DNA from 2 places in the Serratia sarumanii genome. Region 1 is predicted to be linked to the other one. Evidence: riboswitches for the same ligand, from Rfam matches in the RefSeq annotation. Region 1 holds a riboswitch; the other holds the start of a gene.
What was found. Region 1 has a riboswitch for fluoride ahead of SSARUM_RS11725 (DHHA2 domain-containing protein). Riboswitches for the same ligand answer to the same signal wherever they lie in the genome.
Positions count from the first base shown of each region.

Region 2: linked by a shared signal. The riboswitch ahead of crcB (fluoride efflux transporter CrcB) and the one ahead of SSARUM_RS11725 (DHHA2 domain-containing protein) in region 1 are both predicted to bind fluoride.

Region 1 is NZ_CP124750.1:2,449,168-2,461,110, forward strand. It holds gene SSARUM_RS11705 (NADH:flavin oxidoreductase/NADH oxidase family protein) at 1-958, opposite strand, end outside; gene SSARUM_RS11710 (MerR family transcriptional regulator) at 1,031-1,453, shown strand; gene eno (phosphopyruvate hydratase) at 1,440-2,723, opposite strand; gene SSARUM_RS11720 (adenine nucleotide alpha hydrolase family protein) at 2,741-3,169, opposite strand; gene SSARUM_RS11725 (DHHA2 domain-containing protein) at 3,173-4,138, opposite strand; fluoride riboswitch at 4,179-4,254, opposite strand; gene SSARUM_RS11730 (diguanylate cyclase domain-containing protein) at 4,435-6,315, shown strand; partial or broken gene SSARUM_RS11735 (AraC family transcriptional regulator) at 6,386-7,232, shown strand; gene SSARUM_RS11740 (DUF2000 domain-containing protein) at 7,285-7,692, shown strand; gene SSARUM_RS11745 (cupin domain-containing protein) at 8,034-8,351, shown strand; gene SSARUM_RS11750 (AraC family transcriptional regulator) at 8,703-9,494, shown strand; gene SSARUM_RS11755 (phospholipase D family protein) at 9,581-11,116, shown strand; gene SSARUM_RS11760 (SDR family oxidoreductase) at 11,176-11,943, opposite strand, start outside.
Region 2 is NZ_CP124750.1:1,155,899-1,167,841, forward strand. It holds gene SSARUM_RS05420 (sensor domain-containing diguanylate cyclase) at 1-25, shown strand, start outside; gene SSARUM_RS05425 (cold-shock protein) at 50-529, opposite strand; gene SSARUM_RS05430 (VOC family protein) at 695-1,204, shown strand; gene SSARUM_RS05435 (amino acid ABC transporter ATP-binding protein) at 1,241-2,068, opposite strand; gene SSARUM_RS05440 (amino acid ABC transporter permease) at 2,078-2,965, opposite strand; gene SSARUM_RS05445 (GNAT family N-acetyltransferase) at 2,996-3,523, opposite strand; gene SSARUM_RS05450 (LLM class flavin-dependent oxidoreductase) at 3,768-5,093, opposite strand; gene SSARUM_RS05455 (M20 peptidase aminoacylase family protein) at 5,282-6,445, opposite strand; gene cspE (transcription antiterminator/RNA stability regulator CspE) at 6,792-7,001, shown strand; gene SSARUM_RS05465 (multidrug effflux MFS transporter) at 7,059-8,249, opposite strand; gene SSARUM_RS05470 (TetR/AcrR family transcriptional regulator) at 8,256-8,852, opposite strand; gene crcB (fluoride efflux transporter CrcB) at 9,141-9,524, opposite strand; fluoride riboswitch at 9,604-9,666, opposite strand; gene SSARUM_RS05480 (diguanylate cyclase) at 9,922-10,989, opposite strand; gene tatA (Sec-independent protein translocase subunit TatA) at 11,208-11,423, shown strand; gene lipA (lipoyl synthase) at 11,517-11,943, opposite strand, start outside.

The DNA of each region.
Region 1 (11,943 bases):
CGATGCCGACGACCGCGACGCCGCTGTCCAGCACCCGCTGCGCCACCGACGGGCGGGCGATGCCGCCGGTGGTCATCACCGGCATGCGCGCGACGGCGGCAAGATCGCGGGCGAAGGACAGAAAATAGGCTTCTCGCGCCAGGGTGCGGCCGTCCGCCGTTTCGCCTTGCATCGCCGGGCTTTCGTAGCTGCCGCCCGACAGTTCGATCAGATCGACCGGCAGATCGTTCAGCATCAGCACCACCTGGCGGGCATCGTCCGATGAAAAACCGCCGCGCTGAAAATCGGCGGAGTTCAGTTTGACCGCCACGCAAAAGCCCGGCGAGACGCGCTCGCGCACCGCACGCACCACCTCCAGCAGCAGGCGGGCGCGGTTCGCCAACTCGCCGCCCCAACGATCGTTGCGTTGGTTGGTCAGCGGTGAGAGAAACTGGGAAAGCAGATAGCCGTGCGCCGCGTGGATCTCCACGCCGGTAAAACCGGCCCGTTCGGCGGCGTGCGCGCTGGCGGCGAAGCGCGCGATAACCTCGGCGATCTGCGCTTCATCCATCGCCTGCGGCTGGGCGAACAGCTTGCTGTGCTTGCCCATCGCCAGCGGGATGGCGGAGGGCGCCCATGCGTTGCCGCCCATGTTCGCCATCACCTGCCGGCCCGGGTGGTTAAGCTGCATCCACACCTGCGCGCCACCCTGGCGTGCGGCTTTGGCCCAGGTTTCGAACGGGGCGAGCGGCGTGTCTTGTTCCAGCACCACGCCGCCGGGGCCGGTCATGGCGCGGCCGTCGATCATCACGTTACCGGTGATAATCAAGCCGGCGCCGCCTTCGGCCCAATAGCGGTATAAGCGCCACAGCGCCGGGCCGGGCAGTTGGCCCGGGGCGGCCAGATTTTCTTCCATCGCCGCCTTGGCCAGACGGTTGGTCAGGCGGCTGCCGTTGGGCAGTGTCAGTGGGGTAAACATCGGTTTTGCGCTCCTGTCGTAAGGGGAATGGCGCTATACTAAGTTTAAAGTTAACTTTAAGGTCAATAGGGCATGAAGATCGGAGAATTGGCGCAGCGCGCCGGCGTGGCTGCCTCGGCGATACGCTACTACGAGCAGCTGGGGTTGCTGCCGAAACCGGTGCGTGGCGTCAACGGCTATCGGGTCTACAGCGATAGCGCGCTGGAGCGATTGCACCTGATCCAAATCGGCCAAAATCTGGGTTTTTCGCTGCAGGCGATCCAACGGGTGCTGGCGCTGCAGGGCAGCGCTTATCAGGATGGGTTGATACGCGGCGTCGATGAACGGCTGGCGGAGATCGAGCTGATGATGGCCACGCTGAATGAACAACGAGAAACCTTGTTGACGACCCGGCTGACCTTATTGGAGTCCGGTGTCGCCGGCCTGTGTCAAGCCAAGGGCGAAAAACAGGCCGACGCATCGCCGGCCCGGCCGGCAAAGCTTAGCGGCGTTTAAAGGCGGAACGCCCGGCATACACCGCCGAGGCGCCCAACTGATCTTCGATGCGCATCAGCTGATTGTATTTTTCGATGCGCTCGCCGCGGCTCGGCGCGCCGGTTTTCAGATGGCCGGCTCGCATCGCGACCGTCATGTCGGCGATAAAGCTGTCGACGGTTTCACCGCTGCGGTGCGAGATAAAGGTGCCCCAGCCGTTCGCCTGGCAGAGCTGTACGGCGGCGAAGGTTTCGCTCAGCGTGCCGATCTGGTTCAGCTTGATCAGCGCCGCATTGGCCAACCGTTCATCAATCCCGCGCTGGATGTATTTCACGTTGGTGACGAACAGATCGTCGCCGACCAGCTCCACCTGGTCGCCCAGGGCGTCGCTCAGAATACGCCAGCCGGCCCCGTCGTCCTCGGCCAAGCCGTCTTCAATCAGCACGATGGGGAAATCCTGCACCAGCCGTTGGTAATAGGCCGTCATCTGGGCTGCGTCCAACTCGAGGTTCTCGCTGCGCAGGCGGTACTTGCCGTCGGCGTAGAATTCGCTCGAGGCCGGATCCATGCAGATCGCGATATCTTCTCCCGGCCGGTAGCCGGCTTTCTCTATCGCCTGCACGATCAGCTCGAGCGGCTGGCGGTTTGAAGCGACCGCCGGCGCAAAACCGCCTTCGTCACCGACGCCGACCGACAGGCCTTTTTCCAACAGGATTTGGCGCAGCGCCTGATAAACTTCACTGCCCCAGCGCACGGCCTCGCGCAACGACGGTGCGCCCAGGGGGGCTATCATAAACTCCTGAAAGTCCGCCCCTTGCCAGCGGGCGTGCACGCCGCCGTTGATGATATTCATGCAGGGCACCGGCAGCAGATTGGCGCCGATGCCGCCCAGATAACGATACAGCGGCAGCTGCGACAATTGCGCCGCGAGGCGGGCGGCGGCCAGAGACACGCCGAGCAGGGCGTTGGCCCCCAATCGGCTTTTGTTCTCGCTGCCGTCCAGCGCGATCAGCCGGCGGTCTATCTCCGCCTGTTGGCGCACATCCACTCCGCGCAACGCCTCGTTGATCGCCGTTTTGACGCTGTGCACCGCCTCCAGTACGCCTTTGCCGCCGAAACGGCGCGGATCGCCGTCGCGGTGCTCCACCGCCTCGCGCGATCCGGTGCTGGCTCCCGAAGGCACCGAAGCCCGGGCCACGACGCCCGTCGCGCTCATGTCGACTTCGACGGTCGGGTTGCCGCGCGAATCCAGGATCTCTCTGGCGGTTACGCTTTCAATCTCATAGCTCATGGGGGTGTCACCTCGTTCTAGGGAGTGGGAACGTGTTTTATCAGCACGTCGATGGATAAATGGTTGATGAATTCGAAACCGAAGGAGGCAAAGACGCCAAACGGACGGTTCTGATGGCCGAGCAACAAAAGATCGACGCCTTCACGGGCAATCAGGGCTTCGACGTCTTTGAAGCGATGGATGCTGACGATTGCGCGCACCTCCAGGGGGATTGAGCAGTCTTCCACCAGGCGGCTGAGCATGGCTTTGGCGGCGATCACCTCGCTGGACTGGCGATCTTTGGTTTGCGCATCGCTGAGGTAGTCCAGCTCGGCATAGTCGGCGCTGATGTGCGCCACGGTAATGCGCGTATTCATCTGCTGATTGAGGCGTTCGGCATGGCGCAACAGCAGCCGGCCGTCGCGTTCATCCTGTACCAGCAGTAAAGCATGTTGATAGAGCGGCATGACTTATCTCCCTGCGTTAGCGATCTGGAGGGTTAACCACGGTAAAACCTCTTTTTTTCGGCTCGTCATACCGGGCAGCGATACCTGACGAATGCCGAGCACCCGGTTCGACGAGAAATACAGGGTGGAGCGGCGGCGGGTGATATCGGTGACCAATAGTGCAGCCATCTCCAGCCCGGCTTCCTGCTTCGCTTGTTCAAGCGCCTGTTGCAGTGCGGGCAACAGCGGATCGATGTCGCTCATGGCCCGCACTTCTATCTGCGACAGCAGCAGCGAGACGCTATGGATGCGGTAATCCTTGGCGTCGCGGTGCAGCAACTGCGCGGCGGATTGCCCCGAGAGATCGGTTTTGGCGGCTAGCAGCCCGGCGGTGAAGGCGTCATAGTCGACGTGAGAGATTGCGCGTAACCGGGTGACCGCCAGCCGATCCTGTTCCGTGGTGGTTGGCGCACTGAGCGCGACGGTATCGCTCAGGATGGCGCCCAGCAGCAGCGTGGCCTGGGCGGCGTTAAGTGGCATTGGCTTTTCTGTCGTCAGGATCTGCAGGATCACGGTGGCGCAACAGCCGACGGCGCGCACCCAGACATCGGGCGGGTTGCGGGTGACTAACGTGCCCAGCCGGTGATGGTCGATAACGCCGACCACGTCGCTGTCGAGCAATGAGGCCGGGCCTTGTTCGATATCGGTAAAGTCGACCAGCCAGACTTTGCGGTCACGAAGATCGCCTTTCAGCAGCGCAGGCGCCTGTACGCCGGCGGCAGCCAGTATGTAGCGGGTTTCCGGCGTCAGGTCGCCGAGGCGGAAAGCCACGGCCGGTTTGCCGAGGTGATTGAGCCAGTCCGCGACCACCAGCGCGCTGCAGATGCTGTCGCTGTCGGGATTTTTATGGCCGAAAACGTACAGGGGCATTTCCCGCGCGACGGCATCGGGCTGGAACGGAAAAGGGGTAAGACGTGAGATTTCATTCATAGCGACTCCTGACATACCTGCCTAAAAAATAAAGCGAAGTTGTATATCAGGCGTCATCATCCGGTTCGAGTGAACGCGGCGGTTGGGAAAGGTGGAACACCATCACCTTGTGAACGACTGTAGCGCAGCGCGGGGGTAAACGCAACGGCCGGCAAAGCTGGCGAGAATGCGCAATCGGATTGATACTGAGTGAGTCTATGATGGACAAGGATATTTGTCGCTGACCGACGGATAGGGCGAACGGACTCACGCCGGCTGGCTGCGCCGGATCCGTGGGTGACACAATGGGAGACAACATGCTCGAACCCTGCTTCCCCGAAAACGAAGCCGAACGCCTGTCGGTATTGAATTCGCTGAACGTGCTGGATTCAAACTCGGTGGAAAAACTGGATCGCATCACGCGGCTGGCGGCGAAATACTTCGGCGTGACCATTGCGCTGGTGTCGCTGATCGACCGGGATCGCCAATGGTTTTTATCGCGCTACGGTCTGGATGCCCGGGAAACGCCGCGCAATATCTCGTTTTGCGGCCATGCGATCTTGCAACGCGAAGCGCTGGTGGTGCCCGATACCGCCAACGACCCGCGATTTTTCGATAATCCGCTGGTGATCGGCGGGCCGCGGATCGGTTTTTACGTCGGGCAGCCGCTGTTGTCGCTCGACGGGTTGCCGCTCGGCACCCTGTGCATTATCGACAGCCACCCGCAGCCGTTTTCCCCGGAACAACTGGCCGATCTGCATGATTTCGCCGCCGTGGTGGAGGAGTATCTGCAAAGTATTGAGCGCCACGTCTATACCGAAAACCTGAAGTCCGACCTGCAGCGCACGGAGGCCCTGTTCGAACAGACCTTCGCCCAGGCGGCGGTAGGGATGGCGCTGGTTTCGCTGCAGGGGTATTGGCTGCGGGTGAACCCGCGCATCTGCGAAATGCTGCACTATTCCGAGCGCGAACTGATGGATCGCACCTTCCAGGACATTACCTATCCGCTCGATCTCAATACCGACCTGGAAAAGCTGCAGCAGCTGTTGAAAAATGAAATCAGCACCTACTCGATGGAAAAACGCTATTTCCGCGCCGACGGCTCGATCGTTTGGGTGCAGCTGACGGTGGCGCTCAATCGGTTGCCGAACGGCAAACCGGACCATTTCATCTCGGTTATCGTCGATATCAGCGAGCGCAAGGCGGCCGAGGCCGATCTGTTCGCGTTGCAGCATGAGCTGGAGGAACGCGTCGAAACCCGCACGCGGGAGCTGAACGTGGTGGTCAAAAAACTCAACGAAGAGATTGAAACCCGCGTGCTCGCCGAATATCAGCTCAGTGCGGAGAAGGAGCGTCTGCGCGCCATTACCGACAACATGCCGGCCTTAATCAGCCAGATCGACGGCAATGAACGCTACCTGTTCGCCAACAGCGCCTACAAAACCTGGTTCGGTCTGGAGGAGTCCAGCCTCAGGGGGATGACGGTGCGTGATTTCATGGGGGAAAGCGTTTATCGGATAGCAAAACCGATGATCGAACGGGCCCTCGCGGGCGAAATGGTGAGTTTTGAGAATGAGCTGCAGACCCGGCAGGGGCTGCTGATGATCCACACCACGCTGGTGCCGTGCGAAGCGCAGGGCTTTTACATTCTCGCCATGGACATCACCGAACTGAAGCGGCTGCAGCAGCGGCTGGAATATGACGCGACCCACGACATGCTGACCGGATTGACCAACCGCCGTGCGTTTCTGCGCCGGTTGTCGGGCACGCTGCAGGCTTGTTGCCATCAGCGGCAGATGGCGCTGCTGTTTATCGATCTCGACGGCTTCAAAACCCTTAACGACAGCTATGGCCATGATTTCGGCGACGCGATCCTGAAAACCTTCGCCACGTTGCTCAGCGCCTGCGCCGGCGAGCGCCACAGCGTCTCGCGTCTTGCCGGTGACGAGTTCACGGTGATCCTGTGGCCGTTGACGGATCCGCGGCGCGAGGTCAGCGAGTTTTGCGAAAACGTGTTGGCGCAACTGGCCACAATTACGCAGATCGGGCCGCAGAAGGTACGGCTTTCCGCCAGCATCGGCGCGGCCATTTCCCCACGCGGCGATGTGACGGAGGAGATGCTGCTGACCCGCGCCGACGGCGCGATGTATCAGGCGAAATCGGCCGGGAAGGGCACTTACGCCATCTGCGAGCTGTGAGCGTGCAACGGTGGCGGTCTCAGGGTAAGCGGTTTTTCTTTTCCTGTGAGCAGAACTCCGGACTGATTGCATGGCGTCAAATCATCAACATAAAGACTGGCTCGAACTGCGACGCGATGAGGAAACCGGTATTGAGAGCGTCAATGCCCACTTTCAGGGACATGCCTACGATCCTCACGATCATGATGAAATGCTGGTGGGTGTCACGCAGCAGGGTTTACAGCGTTTCCATTGCCACCGCTCGCTGCATACCAGCCGGCCGGGGCGCGCCATGCTGATCGAGCTGGGCGCGGTGCACGATGGCCATGCGCCGCAGGCCGAGGGGTTTACATGCGATGCTCTATTTGCCCCAGCATTGGGTATCCGTCGCTATGCACCGCCGTGGAATGGGGGACGCCTCCGTGCTGGAAGGTGCCTTCCACAGCACGTTGACCGACGATCCAATGCTGGCGGCCGCGATACAGCAGGCCTTTTTCTCGTTGCATCATAGAGAGGGGCGACTGGCGCGCGATCAAAGCCTGGACCATCTGCTGACGCTTTTGGCACGGCATATTCGCGTTCGGCCAACTTCCCAAAGCGATGACGCTTTAATTGAGATGAATCGCTTGCGGGACTACTTGCACGAGCACATGGCGGATAATCCCAGCCTGGATGAACTTGCTCTTCAGTGCGGCCTGGATCGTTTCCGCCTGACTCGCCAGTTCACCCGGGCTTTCGGCCAGTCGCCGCACGCTTATTTAGTTCGGTTGAGGCTGCGGGCTGCACGCTTGCTGTTGGCGCAGGGGGAAGAACCGGCGCAGGTCGCCATGCAGGTGGGTTTTGCCGATCAGAGCCATTTGGGCCGCTGGTTCCAGCGCGCCTACCGATTATCGCCGGCGGCCTATCAACGCCAGTGCACAAACGTTCTATACCGTTGACTTGCCATCTCCGATGATGCGCGTTTAACAGCACAACGGAGTAGAGCGAAATATGTTTGATACCAAGATAGCATTTATCGTGCGTGACGATCTGCCAACCTGGCAGCGGCTGAACGTGGTGGCCTTTCTGGCGACGGGCATCGCCGCCGCGGCCCCGGAAATCATCGGCGAGCGTTACGTGGATGCGCAGGGCAGACGCTACGGCGCCATTTCCGGGCAGCCGATGCTGATTTTCGCCGCGGATCTGCCGGGCCTGCAAAATGTGCATCGCAAAGGATTGGAGCGGGAATTAACGCTGATCCCCTATGTGCACGCCATGTTCGCGACCGGGCACGATGAAGCCAACCGCCAGGTTTTTCGCGCTGAAGACGCGGACAATCTGGATTTGGTCGGCCTGGCGCTGCGCGGGCCGAAGAAAGCGGTGGATAAGGCGATAAAAGGCCTGGCGCTCCACGGCTAGGGCTGGAAAGTGCGCCGCCCGGCGGCGAAAGCAGGGGGCCCGTCCCATGCCGTCTGAATGGCGGCATGGGGGTTTTGGTGGCAACACTTGAATGAGGTTCGGGCATCATTAAATGATAAGAACCGCGGTTTTTTGCGCCGTCGGCGAGGCTCTTATATATTTAGTAGCATGCCTGAGGCAGGTTAGGCATGAAACGGCGGTCGGTCGGGCCGCTGCAAGTACGACAGTTAATCCGTTCGCCAAGAGGCTGCGAGCCTGTGCTTTCGGTAGGGACAGCCGCCAATCGTTTTTACGGCGACCGAAGGCGGAGCAGCTACTCACAGGTCACGAGGACACTTACCATGCATAAGAGAACACTGGCGTCACTGCATTACGAAAACATGCCTTACGATGGGGTACACTTTCATATTTTGAAACGGGAAACGCCTGGCCATACGGCGTTGCTGAAGCTGGATGCGGGCAGCCGGCAACCGGCGCGTTTTCATCCGGGCTGGGTGAAACTGATGGTGCTGAGCGGTGAACTGAAGGTTGACGATCAGACGTTGCAACCCCATGAGATGTTAATCATTCCTGCCAATACCGCCTATACGGTACAGGCCATTACGGAAGTGATTTGTCTGGCGATTTCCGAGCTGGACGGTGCCGAGCTGGCCCGTTGATGAAATAACAACTCTGGATGGAGGAGAGCCTAGGCGCTCTCCCTATCCCTTCAGCATTAAGCCGCCCCCCCGGGCTGAGCTGCCTGCTGATTGATGCGTATACCTCCTGATTATGCCACCGCGCTTTCCCTATCCATCACTTTCGGCCACGTCGCCCCCGCAACGAGCCGCCATTGCGCAGCGCATGCGCAACGCCTGCGTTTTACGCAGAACGATGAAATTTTGGTGTAAATAGTGAGTTTCTTCGCATAAGGCCCCTGGTGTGGCTTGCGACAGCGTCACTATATGGAGGATCATGCGACTCCTCTATCAAATAAAAGACATTCGCGTTATCAAAAGGGACAAACGGCCATGGGATTCGAAGTCGACAATGCCGAAACGAAACGCATCGACCTCAGCAGCCACGAAAACTCCTCGTTCGAGGTGACGGGGCTGGTGAAACACTATCCGGCGGGCTTCGTCATTCCTTACCACTCGCATAGGCGCTGCCACTTGCTCTATTCGCAGCAGGGCGTTATGGCGGTCGAGGCGAGCAGCGGGCGCTGGATCGTTCCGCCCACCACCGCAGTTTGGTTGCGGCCGGGGGTAGAGCATCAGATCGTCATGCAGAGCAACATCTGCGTTTACGGGATTTTGGTCGATGAAATCACCGCCGCGCGTTTGCCGCTGCGCGATGGCGTCTTGCAGGTCTCACCGCTGTTGCGAGAACTGATCGCTCAGCTGGCGACGCTGGCGCCCGAAGGGGCGGAGACCCAACGCAATGCGCTGCTCAGAGCGTTGTTCCTTGAGGAGTTGAGCCTGCAGCCGCAGCTGGCGCTGCACCTGCCTTGGCCGGCAGAGGCGAGAATGGCCGAAATTTGCCGGCGGTTGGTCATCACGCCGGCCGACGATCGCGGCATTGAGGCCTGGGCCGATTCACTGTCGATCAGCGTAAAGACCTTTCAACGCCATTTCAGCCAACAAACCGGCATTACCTTCGGCCAGTGGAAACAGCGCCTGCGGCTGCTGTCGTCCATTCCGCTGCTGCTGGCCGGCCACTCGATCATCCACGCCGCCTTCGAAAGCGGTTACGAGAGCCACAGCGCCTATTCGGTGGCGTTCAAAAAACTGTTTGGCGTTTCGCCTTCGCGCTTTACGCTATAGCCTTATGGCATAGCGCGCTTCTCCTATAGATTGAAGCAACCTAATGACGTATAAAGCAAAGCAGTCAACCTCCGAGGCCGCTTCCCGTGATAAAAATTGTCGTGTATCTGATTCTCGCCGTGACGATCGCCATTATTGCGGCAAGAGTCCTCTTTCGTTTGCCGGATATTTCCCAGCGTCTGCCGCAGGCGGCGTTGCCGGCGGATCCTGCCGCCCAGTTACCGGCGCGGGCCGCCGAACTGATGGCGGCGCATCCTGGCCTGAGCGGCGTGGTGCCGCTGGCCAGCGGGCACGATGCGTTCGCCAGCCGCCTGGCGTTGGCGCGGATGGCGGAAAGGTCGATCGACGCCCAGTACTACATCTGGCATAACGACACCTCCGGGCAGATCCTGCTGAAAACCCTGTATGACGCCGCACAACGCGGCGTGCGCGTGCGGCTGCTGCTGGACGATAACGGCGTCGCCATGGACGAGACCCTGGCGGCGCTGAACGCCCAGGAAAACGTCGAGATCCGCCTGTTCAACCCATCAACCGTGCGCACGCCGAAGTTGGCCGGCTACGCCTTTGACTTTATGCGCATGAATCGGCGCATGCATAACAAGTCTTACATCGTCGACGGCGCCGTGGCGATCATCGGCGGCCGCAACATTGGCGACGAGTATTTCCAGGTCGGCGACGAAAACTATTTCCTCGATCTCGACGTGCTGAGCGTCGGCAGCGTAGTGGCAGAAACGGCCGAGGTGTTCGATCGCTACTGGAACAGCGCGTCGGTGTTCGGCGTTGAGCAAATTATCCGGGGCAAAGGTAATCTTTCTGCCTTCCTGACGCAGGCCACCGCGACCGAAAGCAGCGAACGGGCCCGCAAATTGGCGGTGCAGCTGGAAACCAGCGCGGTGCGCTTTCGCGATGGCGCCGTCCAGCCGGAATTCACCCAGGTAGAGCTGGTGGCCGACGATCCGGCGAAAGGGCTGGGCAAGGCGTCGCGCGATCGGTTGATGGTGACGCAGCTCGGCAAGATCATCGGCGGCGTCGGCCGGCAACTGGATCTGGTTTCCGCCTATTTCGTGCCGGGGCGGGAAGGGGCGAGCTTCTTTGAATCGCTTGCCAAACAGGGGAAGTCCATACGCGTGCTGACCAACGCGATGAACACCACCGACGTGCTGGTGGTGCATGCCGGCTACGCCAAATACCGGCGTGAGCTGCTGCAGGCGGGCGTCGAACTGTTCGAGCTGAAGCTGCGCGCCGGTCAACCGACCGGGCGCAAGGAACTCAAGCCGCTGGGGCTGTCCGGCGCGGCGCTGCACGCGAAAACCTTCGCCATCGATGATAAGCGGGTGTTTATCGGTTCGTTCAATTTCGATCCGCGCTCGGCGCACCTGAACTGCGAAATGGGCTTCTTGATCGACAGCCCGACGCTGGCGGCCGACACTCGCCAACTGTTTGATGGCCCGCTCGAGTACGCCGCCTACCGCCCGGTATTGACGCCCGAGGGCAAAATGGTGTGGAAAGAAGCCTTCGAAGACGGCCACACCGAGGTGCATCAGCAAGAGCCCGGCGCCGGCTGGGTAAAACGCATTATTCTCACCGTGGCCGGCTGGCTGCCTATCGAGTGGATGCTGTAACGGCGCGGCGGGAGGGAAAAGGAAGGTTCGCCGGTGTTGGCCGGCGAACCTTGCGAGGCTCAGTAGGCCAGCTTGTCACGGTGCTTGCGGATAAACGCCCTTAGCCGCATCGGCTCTCTGCCCGCGATCTGCGGGAAATTATCGAAAACCTCATCGACGCCTGGGATATCGCGAGCCGCCATGCGGCGAAAATTGTCGTAGACGCAGCTCATGTAGGCCATTTCGGCACCCGTCGCGCGCATCTCATCCAGAAAAACCTGCGGATCTTGTGATTCATAGCGGAACGGCTGCCCCAGCTCTTCCGTCATCATGGCAGCGATCTCGCCGTAGGATTTAACGTCATAGCCCATGCGGTAGGTTTGGCCGCCGTGCCGCTCGGGGTGTAGCAGCGCCAGCGCCGCCGCCTGCGCTACATCGTCGCCGTCCACCCAGCTGAACGGCGCATCGCCGGTATATTGCCGGATCACGCCGTTTTTCACCGCCGGTACGCCGTCGTAGTTGAGCAGGTTCTGCATAAAGCACTCCGGCCGCAGGTGGGTGAAAGAAAATCCCGACCACTCGATGTAACGCTCGATGAGCTGGTGCCAGGCCCAATGCGCGACGGTGGTGTCGTCACGGCCGCAGGCGCCGAGGTGCACGACATGCCGCACGCCGGCCTGGCGCGCGCGATCGAGAAACACCTTGCTTTGCCGCAGCATGTCCACCGTGTAGCCAGTGGCCAGAAATACGCGCTCGATGCCGGCCAGCGCCGGTGCCAGCGTCTCTTCCCGATCAAAATCGAGCTGGACGGTGCGGATACCCAGTTTTTCGAAGGGCGCCGCCTTGGC
Region 2 (11,943 bases), 1.3 Mb from region 1:
CGTCGAGCATATCCTGTTCCGCTAGGGCTCGACGCTGGGCAGCCGGCGCTTACAGGCTTTTCAGCGCCTTAATGGTCTCATCCATATCGATCTCGTGCTCGGAGAAGGTATGGGTGGTGTTCTGGAAGGTGGTAATGGTCAGCATGCGCAGCGTTTGCATGGTCTGCGCCTGATCTTCTGACTGCGGGCGAATGCGGTTCATCAGCAGGCCGACCGACAGCACGGTGTTCTCTTTATCCACGTCGGCTTTGGCCGGCACTTCCTTGGTGAAGGTATTGAAAGACTTGATGCTGGCGATCTTGATTCTTTCATTGGCGATGATGATGTATTTGCTGGGCGCCAACACTTTGACCGCATAAGCCGACGGGCCTTTGGTGTTGTTGGTCGGTTCGAAGGTCACCGCCGCGTTTTTCTTAATCAGCTCCGGGTTTTGCACTTTAATCACGTGAAAATAACGATTTTCTCCGTTCTCGTCGGTAATAAAGCCGAAGCCTTTGTCTTCAAAAAAAGTCGTTATCTTGCCGTTCATCGCTATTCTCACAAAAGGGTTCTATACAGCGCTTATGATAGCGCGGAATGCCTTGCAACGACAGATTGCGCGGGCGGCATTTCGTCATGCGATAACGGCATTTAGCGGCTTTCCCCCCACATGCTATGTTCATGCTGACTTCATTCAATGCGTAAAGGAATAGCGATGGGAATCAAACGTCTCAATCACGCCGTGCTGTATGTCAGCGACGTGCGGCAGAGCGCCGACTTTTATCATCAGGTGTTGGGGTTCAAGCTCAAGCCGTCCGACAGCCCCGATCGGGCGGTGTTTACCCAGGCCGCCGATTCGGACAACGATCACGATTTGGCGCTGTTCAGCAAGAACCTGGGCCAGCAGCGCGCCGGGGTGTTTCGTGCCAACAACGAGCCGCCGGCGGAGCATGAGCCAGCGGCCGGGCTGTACCATCTGGCCTGGGAAGTGGACAGCCTGGAGGAGCTGGAGCGCATTCGCCATCAGCTGGCCGAACGCGGCATTCTCGGGCTGGAAGAGGATCACGGCGTGCACAAAAGCATTTATGGCCACGATCCGGACGGGCTGCTGTTCGAGGTAACCTGGTTTATTCCGCCGGCGTTGCTGACCGAAGAGGACAAAAACCAGCAGGGTATCCGCCCGCTGGATTTCGCCGCCGAGAAGCGGCGCTTCGCCGGCCGGTAAGCAGCTCGGGTACGGGGCGCCGCGGCGCCCCGACGATCACAGCACTTTGTTGAGAAAGTTGACGGTGCGCGGATGCTGCGGCTGACTCAGCACTTGCCTGGCGTCGCCCTGCTCGACGATCTGCCCATCGACCATAAACACCACCCGATCCGCCGCTTCGCGCGCAAAGCCGATTTCATGCGTGACCACCACCAGCGTGACGCCCAGATCCGCCAACCCCTTTATCACATCCAGCACTTCGCCGACCAGCTCGGGATCGAGCGCGGAGGTCGGTTCATCGAACAGGATCACCTTCGGGTTCAGCGCCAGCGCGCGCGCGATGGCGATACGCTGCTGTTGGCCGCCGGAGAGGTGGCGCGGGTAGGCGTCCGCCTTGTGGCGCAACCCGACGGTATCCAGCAGCGCATAGGCTACCGCTTTCGCCCGTTCGCGGGTGTGAATTTTATGCACTACCGGCGCTTCGATGATGTTTTCCAGCACCGTCAGGTGCGGGAACAGGTTGAAATTCTGGAACACGTAGCCGACGTTGATGCGTTGCCGAAGGATGGCCTTTTCCTTCAGCTCATACAGCCGGTTGCCTTTGCGGCGGTAGCCGACGTAGTCGCCGTCGATGCGGATAAAGCCTTCGTCCACGCGCTCCAGGTGGTTGATCGCCCGCAGCAGCGTCGATTTGCCGGAGCCGGAAGGGCCGAGGATCACGGTTACGGTGCCCGGCTGCAGCGTCAGGCTGACGTCGTCCAGCGCCTTGTGCTTGCCGAAGAACTTGCTGACGTTGCTGATTTCGATCAGGCCGCGTGCCGGCACCGGGGTGAGATTGCGCGCCGGCTGTTCGGGCAAGGCGTAATAATCAATGGCTTCAGACATGCGGGTCTCCTAACGTTTTAGCCAGCCGGCCAGTTGCTGCCAGGGCGTCGGCGGCAGTTCGCGCACCGCGCCCCGGGCGAAATAGCGCTCGATGTAGTATTGGATCACCGACAGCGCGGTGGTGATGAACAGATACCAGACGGTGGCGACCATCAGCAGCGGTATTACCTGCTGGGTGCGGTTATAGATAACCTGAATGGTGTAAAACAGCTCCGGCAGCGCCAGCACGTAAACGATCGAGGTGCCTTTCGCCAGGCTGATGATCTCGTTGAAGCCGGTCGGAATAATGGAGCGCAGCGCCTGCGGCAGAATAATGCGGAAGGTGCGGCGATAGCCCGGCAACCCCAGCGCCGCCGCTGCTTCGTGCTGGCCGTAATCCACGCCCAGGATGCCGCCGCGGATGATCTCGGCGGTGTAGGCGGACTGCACCAGCGTCAGGCCCAGCACCGCCACGGCGAACTGGCCGAGAATGTCGATGGTCGGGTAGCTGGCGAACACCACGGAGGTGAAGGGAATGCCCAGCGAGATGGCGTCATACAGATAGGAAAAGTTGTACAGGATGATCAGCACCAGAATCAGCGGCAGCGAGCGAAACAGCCAGATATAACCCCAGGCCAGCGACGCCAGCAGGTAAGAGCGCGACAGCCGCGCCAGCGCCAGCAGGGTGCCGAACAGGATGCTGAACAGCGTGCCGAGCAGCGTCAGCAGCAGGGTTTGCCCCAGCCCTGCCAGCACCGCCGGCGCGAAGAACCACTCGGCGAACACGCCCCATTCCCAGCGCGCGTTGCCCGCCACCGATTGCACGATGGCGGCCAGAATAAACAGCGAAAACAGCGCGCCGATCAGCCGCAGCGGATAGCGGGCGGGCACCACTTTCAAGACTTCTTGTTTGGACATGTCATGTCTCCTGATACAGATTAAGGGGCCTTAGGCGATTTTCCTTTCCGACGCGCAACAACACGCGTCCTCTGCAATCAGGCTTTTGCGGAACGGCAGGCGGCCATCGTAGGGTGGGCGACTGTATATCTCGCTGTCGACGGTGGGATCGAACTGCGGCTGATACCCGTTGCTCAGATACAGGCCCACCGCTTCGGGCTGGCGAAAGCCGGTGGTTAGATAGAGCCGGCGATATCCCTGCGCCAGCGCCAGCGTTTCCAGCTGCTGCAGCACCCGCTGCGCCAGGCCCTGGCGGCGTAGGTCGCCCCGCGTCCAGATGCGCTTCAGCTCGGCGGTTAGCGCGTCATAGCGTTTGAAGGCGCCCATGGCGATCGGCGCACCGGCGCGCAGCAGCACGATGAAGGCTCCTTGCGGCGGCGCGTACAGATCCAGCGCTTCCGGTTCCTGGTCACCAAAATAGTCGCCGTAGCGCTGACGATATTCGCCGAACAGCCCTTCGATCACCGGGGCGATCAACGGGTCGGTCGGCAGCGTCTGAATGAAGGTGTCTTGCGTCATCGCGCGCTCCTAATCGCCCTGGCCGGGCGGGTTGATTTCCGACTGCGCAAGGCGTTCGGCGCTCTCGCCCCAGCGGTTGACCATGGCGTTCGCCTGCGGGGTCTTCGGCGCGTGAATAGGGGTTGATAGGCCTGCAAATCGATGCCGGTGCCCGCCTGCGCGGCGCCGGTCAGGCTCGGCAAGGCCGCCACGAGGGCGACGGTAACGGTTTTCTGCATAGCGGGTATCCCTGAAAGCGATCTTATTATTGGGTGAATCTGTTCAACGGGCGCTTCAGGCCTAGATGTTCACGCAGCGTGTCGCCGTGGTACGCCTGGCGGAACAGGCCACGTTGCTGCAGGATGGGCACCACCCGATCGACGAAGTGGCCGAAGGCGTTGGGCGTACCGCCGCTGATGATGAAACCGTCGGCGGCTTCGCCGTCGAACCAGCGTTGCAGGCCATCCGCCACCGCTTCCGGCGTGCCGCTGAACACCGGACGCGGCGAGGCGGCTTCCAGCGCCACCTGGCGCAGCGTGAGGTTGCGCTCGCGGGCGCTGCGCTTGATGGCGTCGGTGGTGCTGCGGAAGCTGTTTTGCCCCAGATCGCCGATGTCGGGGAAGGGGGCGTCCAGCGGATGGCGGGCGAAGTCGTAATGCTCGAAGTAGCGGCCGAGGTAGTTGAGGGCATTCTCGATGCTGACCAGGCGGGCGGTCTCCTGGTACTGGCGCTCGACGTCCGCGTCGTCGTCGCCGACGATCACGCTGACGCCCTGGAAGATGCGCAGATCGTTCGGTTCGCGCCTCTGTTCCACCAGCTGCCGCTTCACGTCCTGGTAGAAATCCTGCGCCTGCTCCAGCGTGTCGTGATGGGTGAAGATCGCATCGGCGTGTTGGGCCGCCAGCCGTTTGCCGTCTTCGGAGGCGCCGGCCTGGAACAGGATCGGGCGCCCCTGCGGCGTGCGGCCGATGTTCAGCGGCCCCTGTACCGAGAAGAATTCCCCCTGGTGATTGAGAGTGTGCAGTTTGCCGGCGCGGAAGAATTCGCCGCTGGCCTTATTACGCACGAAGGCGTCGTCTTCCCAGGAATCCCACAGCCCTTTGGCAACGTCGAGAAACTCGCCGGCGATGCGGTAACGCAGGCTGTGCTCCGGGTGTTCTTTGCGCGAGAAATTTTTGGCCGAGCCTTCCAGCGGCGAGGTCACCACGTTCCAGCCGGCGCGGCCGTTGCTCAGGTGATCGAGGCTGGCGAACTGGCGGGCGACGGTGAACGGATCGCTGTAGGAGGTGGAGAGGGTGCCCACCAGGCCGATTTTATCGGTGGCGGCGGACAACGCGGCCAGCAGGGTGAGCGGTTCGAAACGATTAAGAAAATGCGGAATGGACTTTTCGTTGATATATAGCCCATCGGCGACAAACACGAAATCGAATTTCCCCTGTTCGGCTTTTTTCGCCGTGGCGATATTAAATTCGAGGTTGATGCTGGCGTCGGCGGTGGCGTCCGGGTGGCGCCAGGCGGACATATTTCCCGATGCGCCATGTAGAATGGCGCCCAGCCGCAATTGCCGTTGATTAGTCGCGTTGTCGCTCATCGTGATTATCCTGTCATGCGCCGCAGAGGCGCGCGGTGTCTGATGTGCTCACTATTGATGAGCGGCGGCGGGATGTAAAACAACAAAACAGCATATTCAAATGTTGAAAATTGCAAATATCACGGCGAGCGAAAAAATAATCCCCGACGCGGCATCCGCGGCGTCGGGGAAATACGCTTTACCGTTATTCAGGCGTTGCTGAGGGCTTTTTCCGGCGCGGTGGTTAATTGTTGCAGCGTGCGTTCCGCCAGCAGCGTGAAATATTGCGCGGCGGGGAACAGAGCGCGTTCATCGGGATTGAAACGCGGATGATGCAGGCCGAATTCGCTGGCGGAGCCGATGCTGACGAATACGCCCGGCACATGGTGCAGATACAGCGCGAAATCTTCACCGCCCATCTGCAGTTCCGCCTCTTCGACCCGGTAGCCGGCCTCGGCGGCGACGGTTTTGCTGAACGCCGCCCAATGCGGATCATTGATTACCGCCGGCGGCCCCGGCTGCCAGCGGAGTTCGGCCTGCGCGCCCAGCGCGGCGGCAACGCCGTCGATCACCTGGCGAATTTTGTCCGGCACCTGGCGGCGCACCGCGTCGCTGTGGGTGCGCACCGTGCCTTCCAGCTCCACGGTTTGCGGCAGCACGTTCCAGGTATTGCCGCCTTCGATGCGCGTTACGCTCACCACCAGCGATTCCAGCGAGCTGAAGCTGCGGCTGGGCAGCGTCTGCAGTGCGCCGACGATCTGGCTGGCGGTGACAATGGTGTCGACGCCCTGTTCCGGTTTGGCGGCGTGCGCGCCTTTGCCGGTGATGAGGATCTGGAAGCGATCGACGTTGGCGTAGAACGGCCCGGCGCGGGTGGCGAAGGTGCCGGTGGGCAGCTCCGGCGCGTTATGCAGGCCAAATACCGCCGCAACGTTATCCAGCGCGCCAGCGTCGATCAGATGCCGGGCACCGTTGAAGGTCTCTTCCGCCGGTTGGAAGAAGATGCGCACCGTGCCGGGCAGGTCGGCCTCACGCGCTTTGAGCAGGTGTGCGGCGCCGAGCATCACCGAGGTGTGAAAGTCGTGGCCGCAGGCGTGCATCACGCCGCGGTTTTGCGAGCTGAAGGGCACGTCGGCGATTTCGTCGATCGGCAGGGCGTCAATGTCACCGCGCAGCGCGATGATCGGCCCCTTGCCGCTGCCAATCTCCGCCACGACGCCGGTTTTCAGCGCCAACGGCAGCAGGCGAATGCCCGCCTCTTGCAGCCAGCGGGTCAGCCGGGCGGTGGTGGCGAATTCGTGATTGGAAAGCTCCGGGTTTTGGTGCAGCTCACGCCGATAGGCGATGATTTTGTCTGCCAACTGGCTGGTCATAGGCTTGGCTCACAGTGGGAAATAAACCCTAACCCTAGTGCAGCGGCCGCCGAAGCAAAAAGACCATCTGGTTATATTTCATAGCGATTGCGTCTGCATGGGGGCGTCAACGCTGGGGTAAGCGGGCGGGTTTGGCCGTTCGCGCATTGTTCGCCGGCGCGTGGAGAGGATTGACCTGGAACGGGAGCTTATCGCAACCGGTGCAATCCATTTACACCGGGCTACACGGATTTTTTCACTCTTTATCGGATTTCTGTGATCGCGGTGGTGGACAAAATCCTGCCTGCTTGCTGTACTGTAATCGACACAGGTTTTGTGTCTTTCATTCACGTTAAAGGTAAGTTTGATGTCTAAGATTAAAGGTAGCGTTAAGTGGTTTAATGAATCCAAAGGCTTCGGTTTCATTACTCCGGAAGATGGTAGCAAGGACGTTTTCGTTCACTTCTCTGCCATCGTTAGCAACGGTTTCAAAACGCTTGCTGAAGGCCAGCGTGTAGAGTTTGAAATCACGAACGGTGCCAAAGGCCCATCTGCCGCTAACGTTACTGCTATCTAAGCTGCGTAGCTGAATTTCTTAAAACCCGCTCATTGAGCGGGTTTTTTATTGGGCGCGTTATGCCTCGCTGCGGCGGGCCAACAGGCTGAACAGCAGGATAGCGATGGCGTAACAGCCGACGATGGTCAGCGCCATCGACAGGCCCGAGGTGCCCCCCAGCCCGGTGAGCGGCACGGCGCAGGCGCCGAGGGCGAACATGCACACGCCGATCAAGGCCGAGGCGCTGCCCGCTTTGTCACCCTGGCTTTGCATGGCCAGCGAAGAGGCGGTCGGGCCGACGATGCCGATCACCGCCACCGAAAAGAACAGCGGCACCAGCAATACGACCAGCGGCGCATGCAGCGCGGCGGCCAACAGCAGCAACAGCGATGCGACGGCCGCCAGCGTTAGCCCGCTCTTCAATACCCGACGCTCCCCCCAACGCGAACTGAGGCGGCTGGCCAGCTGCGCCGCAATGATCAGCCCGACGCCGTTAATGGCGAAGCACAGGCTGAACATCTGCGGGCTGAGGCCGTAGATCTGCTGCAAGACGAAAGGCGAGGCGCCGATATAGGCGAACATGCCGGCCATCACGAAGCCTTGCGTCAGGCACAGGCCCATGAAATAGCGCTGGGTCAGCAACCCGCCCAGCGACATCAGCATCGCCAGGATACCGCCCTGGCTGCGGCGTTCTACCGGCAGGGATTCGCGCAGCTTCAGCGCCGACAGGCTGAACAGCAGCACGGCGATGGCCGCCAGCACGCCGAAGATGCCGCGCCAGTTCATCACCTGCAGCATCACGCCGCCCAGCACCGGCGCGACGATCGGCGCCAGGCCGTTGACCAGCATCAGCAGGGCGAAGAAGCGGGTCAGCTCATGGCCGGCGTACAGATCGCGGGCAATGGCGCGGGAAATCACCGCGCCACCGGCGCCGGCGATGCCCTGCAGCAGACGGGCGATCAGCAACTGGTCGATGGTGGGCGCGAGGGCGCACCACAGCGAAGCACCCAGCAGCAGGATCAGCGACAGCAACAGCGGGCGCATGCGGCCCAGTTTGTCGCTGTAAGGGCCGAAAATCAGCTGGCCGACGCCCAGGCCTAGCAACCCGGCGGTCAGGCTGAGCTGTGCGGCGGCGGTGGAGGTATTCAGTTCGCCCGCCATTTCCGGCAGGGCGGGCAGATAGAGATCGGTGCACAGCGGCCCCAGCGCGGCCAACAGGCCAAGCACGACGGCGTACACCAGACGTTGTCTGGCTAAGTGTTTGGTCATGGGAGATTAGCGTTTCCTGAACAGGTGAGAAATGGCCTGCTGATACAGCTCGCGCAGCAGGGACGCATCGGCTTTTTGCGTGGTAAGGATGCGGTAACCGGTGCCTTCGCTCATGACGGCGATAAACTCCACCCGGGCGGCGATCTCTTCCGCGCTGAAATCGGGATACAGCCGCTGCAGGTTGTGGCACACGTGGCGAAACAGCCGCGCTTCCGCATCGCTGAGCATTTTGGCTACCACCGGGTTGCGCGTGGCCTCGGCGGTCACTTCCAGCATCAGCATGTGATCGGTTTCGCTCTCGCCCGGCTGCTGAAACAGCGTGCGCGCCGCCAGCGTGCCGGCGATCAGGTTGATGTGATCGCCAAGGTTTTCCAGCCGTTGCATCTTGCTGGCGATGATGCGGTTGACGATCTCTTCGATAATCGCGTCTTTATTGGCGAAATAGCGATAGATTTGCCCGACGCTGAGCTGCGAGCCCTGGGCGATCTCCGCCATGCTGGCGGCGTGGAAGCCGTGGCGGCGGAAGCTGGTTTTCGCCGCTTCGACGATCTGATCGCGGCGGGCCTGCACCTTGGCCTGTTTACTGTCGTTGGGGGAGAGCATCTGCCCGATCCTTTGCTACGCGTGAGCCGGGTTCACATTTCTGGGTGTGAACGTTCATTCTCAATTGTAGTGTAACCGGCGGGAAAGACGCAACATGAACGCGTGCTGCGGGAAAAAGCGCTTAAGCGAACAGGTAGGATTTGATAAAGGCGGCGACGATCAGCACGCACAGCGCAACGGCAATCGCTTCGGCGGCGGTTTTCGGCAGGCTAAACATAGCGGTTTCTCATCCAGTCAGGAGTACTGGATGAGATTATGCGCATGCAAGATTAAGGAAACATTAAGGGCTTAGCGCCCGTTGACCCACATCACCAGCATGAAAGCCAGCAGCGTCATCGCCAGCGAGCCGGCCAGGTTGAGCAGCATGTTGGCCAGCGCCCAGCCGAAGCGGCCATCCTGCATCAGGTATACCACCTCCAGCGAAAAGGTGGAGAAGGTGGTCAGGCCGCCGCAGAACCCGGTGGTGATCAGCAATTTCCAGGTGGGATCCAGATGCGTCATGCGGGTGAAAATCGCCATCGCCAGGCCGATGATAAAACCGCCGATCAGATTGACCATCAGCGTACCGAGCGGAATGTGGGCGTTCAGCGGGTTCATTTTCATGCTTACCGCCCAGCGCAAAACGCTGCCGACGCCGCCGCCGATAAATACGGCCAGTAAAGAGCTCAACATGGGGCAACTCCCTTTCAATCAGAGAAATTCACGGGGTTCGGAAAGGGACAGGCGTAACGCTACGCGCCTCTCTCCGAGAGGTTACGTAGACATCATCAGCCTGTGAAGGCGGTTAGGGAGGAATGTCATCTCCAGCGTGCCGCACGGCCTTTTTCGCCGCACCGGATGGATGTTACACCTAACGCCGCCTATTTTGTAGTATCGACAATCTGCGAGGTCACCCCATGAAAATCAGAACGGCGCGCCTGAGCGATCGCCGAATTAATGACGGCGCTGGATTATCCCGGCACCGAGGCGCTGCTGGTGGCGGTGGAAAGCGAGCGGGCGCATGCGTTTTACCGGCGTGAAGGCTTTGTCGAAGCGCCGAAGTATTTTGCCAAGTTATTAAACCAGTCAGTTAGTCGCCCGTCGGCGCCGCCGTTTCCAGCCGGTTGCGGCCATTTTGCTTCGCCCGGTAAAGCGCGCCGTCGGCCGCTTTCAGCCAGTCCAGATAACCGCCCAGCGCGGGGTGGTAGTTGGCGATGCCGGCGCTGATCTGCAGCCGCAGCTGTGGTGCCTCTTTGAAGATGACGGCGTCCAGCCGCTGCTGGATGCGCCGCAGGACGGTTACCGCCTGTTCGGCGCTGGTGTTCGGCAGCACTGCGCCAAACTCGTCGCCGCCGTAGCGCCCGACGATATCCACGTTGCGCAAGCCGATCAGCAGCTCTTCCGCCAGCGCCGCCAGGGCCTCATCCCCTAAAGCGTGGCCGAAGGTGTCGTTGATGGTTTTGAAGCGATCGATATCCATCAGGATCAGCGTGGCGTTGTCCTGGTAGCGGCGGCAGCTGTCAAACTGGCGATGCAGCAGGTGCTCCCAGTGGCGGCGGTTGTACAAGCCGGTCAGCCCATCGCGAGTGCTGATGCGTTGCAGCTCCTGTTTCTTTTCCGCCAGCCGCTTGGCGGTGCGGTAGGTCACCAGCCCGAGCAGCGTCGGGTACAGGTAGATCATCGGCAGGCACAGATAGATTTGCAGCGGCGTGCTGTGCGGTTGAAACGGGAAGCCGAGCAGCGCGCCGGTCAGCGCCGCCGTGGCCAATTGAATCGCCAACCCTTTGACAAACAGCGCTTTGCCGGCGGAAGCGATGTTGTTCATGCTCATCATCGACAGGATGACGATCGCCGGCAGCGCATTGAACGCCATCATCGCGGCCCAGAAGCCACCGAAGGCGGAGTCGATCAGCAGGTTGCGGATCTCGGCTTTGAACGGATCTTTGGCGCGGCGGGCCAGGCGGTAGGCGAGATGCGGCCAGAGAAAGCCGTGAAAGGCCAGCAATAGCCAGACCGCCGTGGGCGGAGCCAAGGGGTAGAGCGCGGCGCAGACGCAGATAAAGCCGAGTCCCAGGCCGGCGACGCGGGGCAGATAGGTGCGTTTGGCGAAGCTGAGGCCGGATTTTCGGGCATCGAAAATGGGTGGAGCAATATACATCCGGCATCTCCCTGATAAGTATCACGGCAGCGTATCATGCGGGCGATAAACTAAGAATAGTCTGGAATCCGCGCCGTGCGGCCGCGTGGCATTCCTGCGACGGATCTCACTCTGTTACATGTTGCGGTTGTGCGAGCCGAAGGAAAGTCGCTAAATATTCGCAGGCAAGGTCAGTTTTTCTCGCTGTTCACGCAGCGCTCTATGATAAGAAGGTGAGTATGGAAGGTATCAGCATTACCAAACTTCTGGTGATTGCCGTGTTGGTGATTTTACTGTTCGGCACCAGCAAACTGCGCACGCTCGGCGCCGATCTTGGCGCGGCGCTGAAAGGCTTTAAAAAAGCCGTGGGCGACGACAGCACGCCGCCGGCCGCCGGCAACAACGCCGCCGAAAGCCAGTCCGCTCAGCAGAGCGTCGAAAAGAAAGACGTTTAACCCCGCCTGGTGGCGCGCAATAAAAAACGGATGCCTTGCGGACATCCGTTTTTTGGCGTTTCCGCCGTCTTTAGCGTAACAAACTATTACGCGTTATTTCACTTCCATCCCTTTGGCCTGCAGATCGGCGTGGTAAGACGAACGCACGAACGGGCCGCAGGCGGCGTGGGTGAAGCCCATCGCCATCGCTTCTTCTTTCATCTCGTCGAACTCGGCCGGGCTGACGTAGCGCTGCACCGGCAGGTGGTGACGGCTCGGCTGCAGGTATTGCCCCAGCGTTAGCATGGTCACGCCGTGGCGGCGCAGATCGCGCATCACTTCGACGATTTCCGCGTTGGTTTCGCCCAGGCCGACCATCAGGCCGGATTTGGTCGGGATATCCGGGTGCGCTTCTTTAAAGCGCTCCAGCAGCTTCAGCGACCACTCGTAGTTGGCGCCCGGGCGCACCTGGCGATATACGCGCGGCACGTTTTCCAGGTTGTGGTTGAATACGTCCGGCGGCGTGGCGGTGAGGATTTCC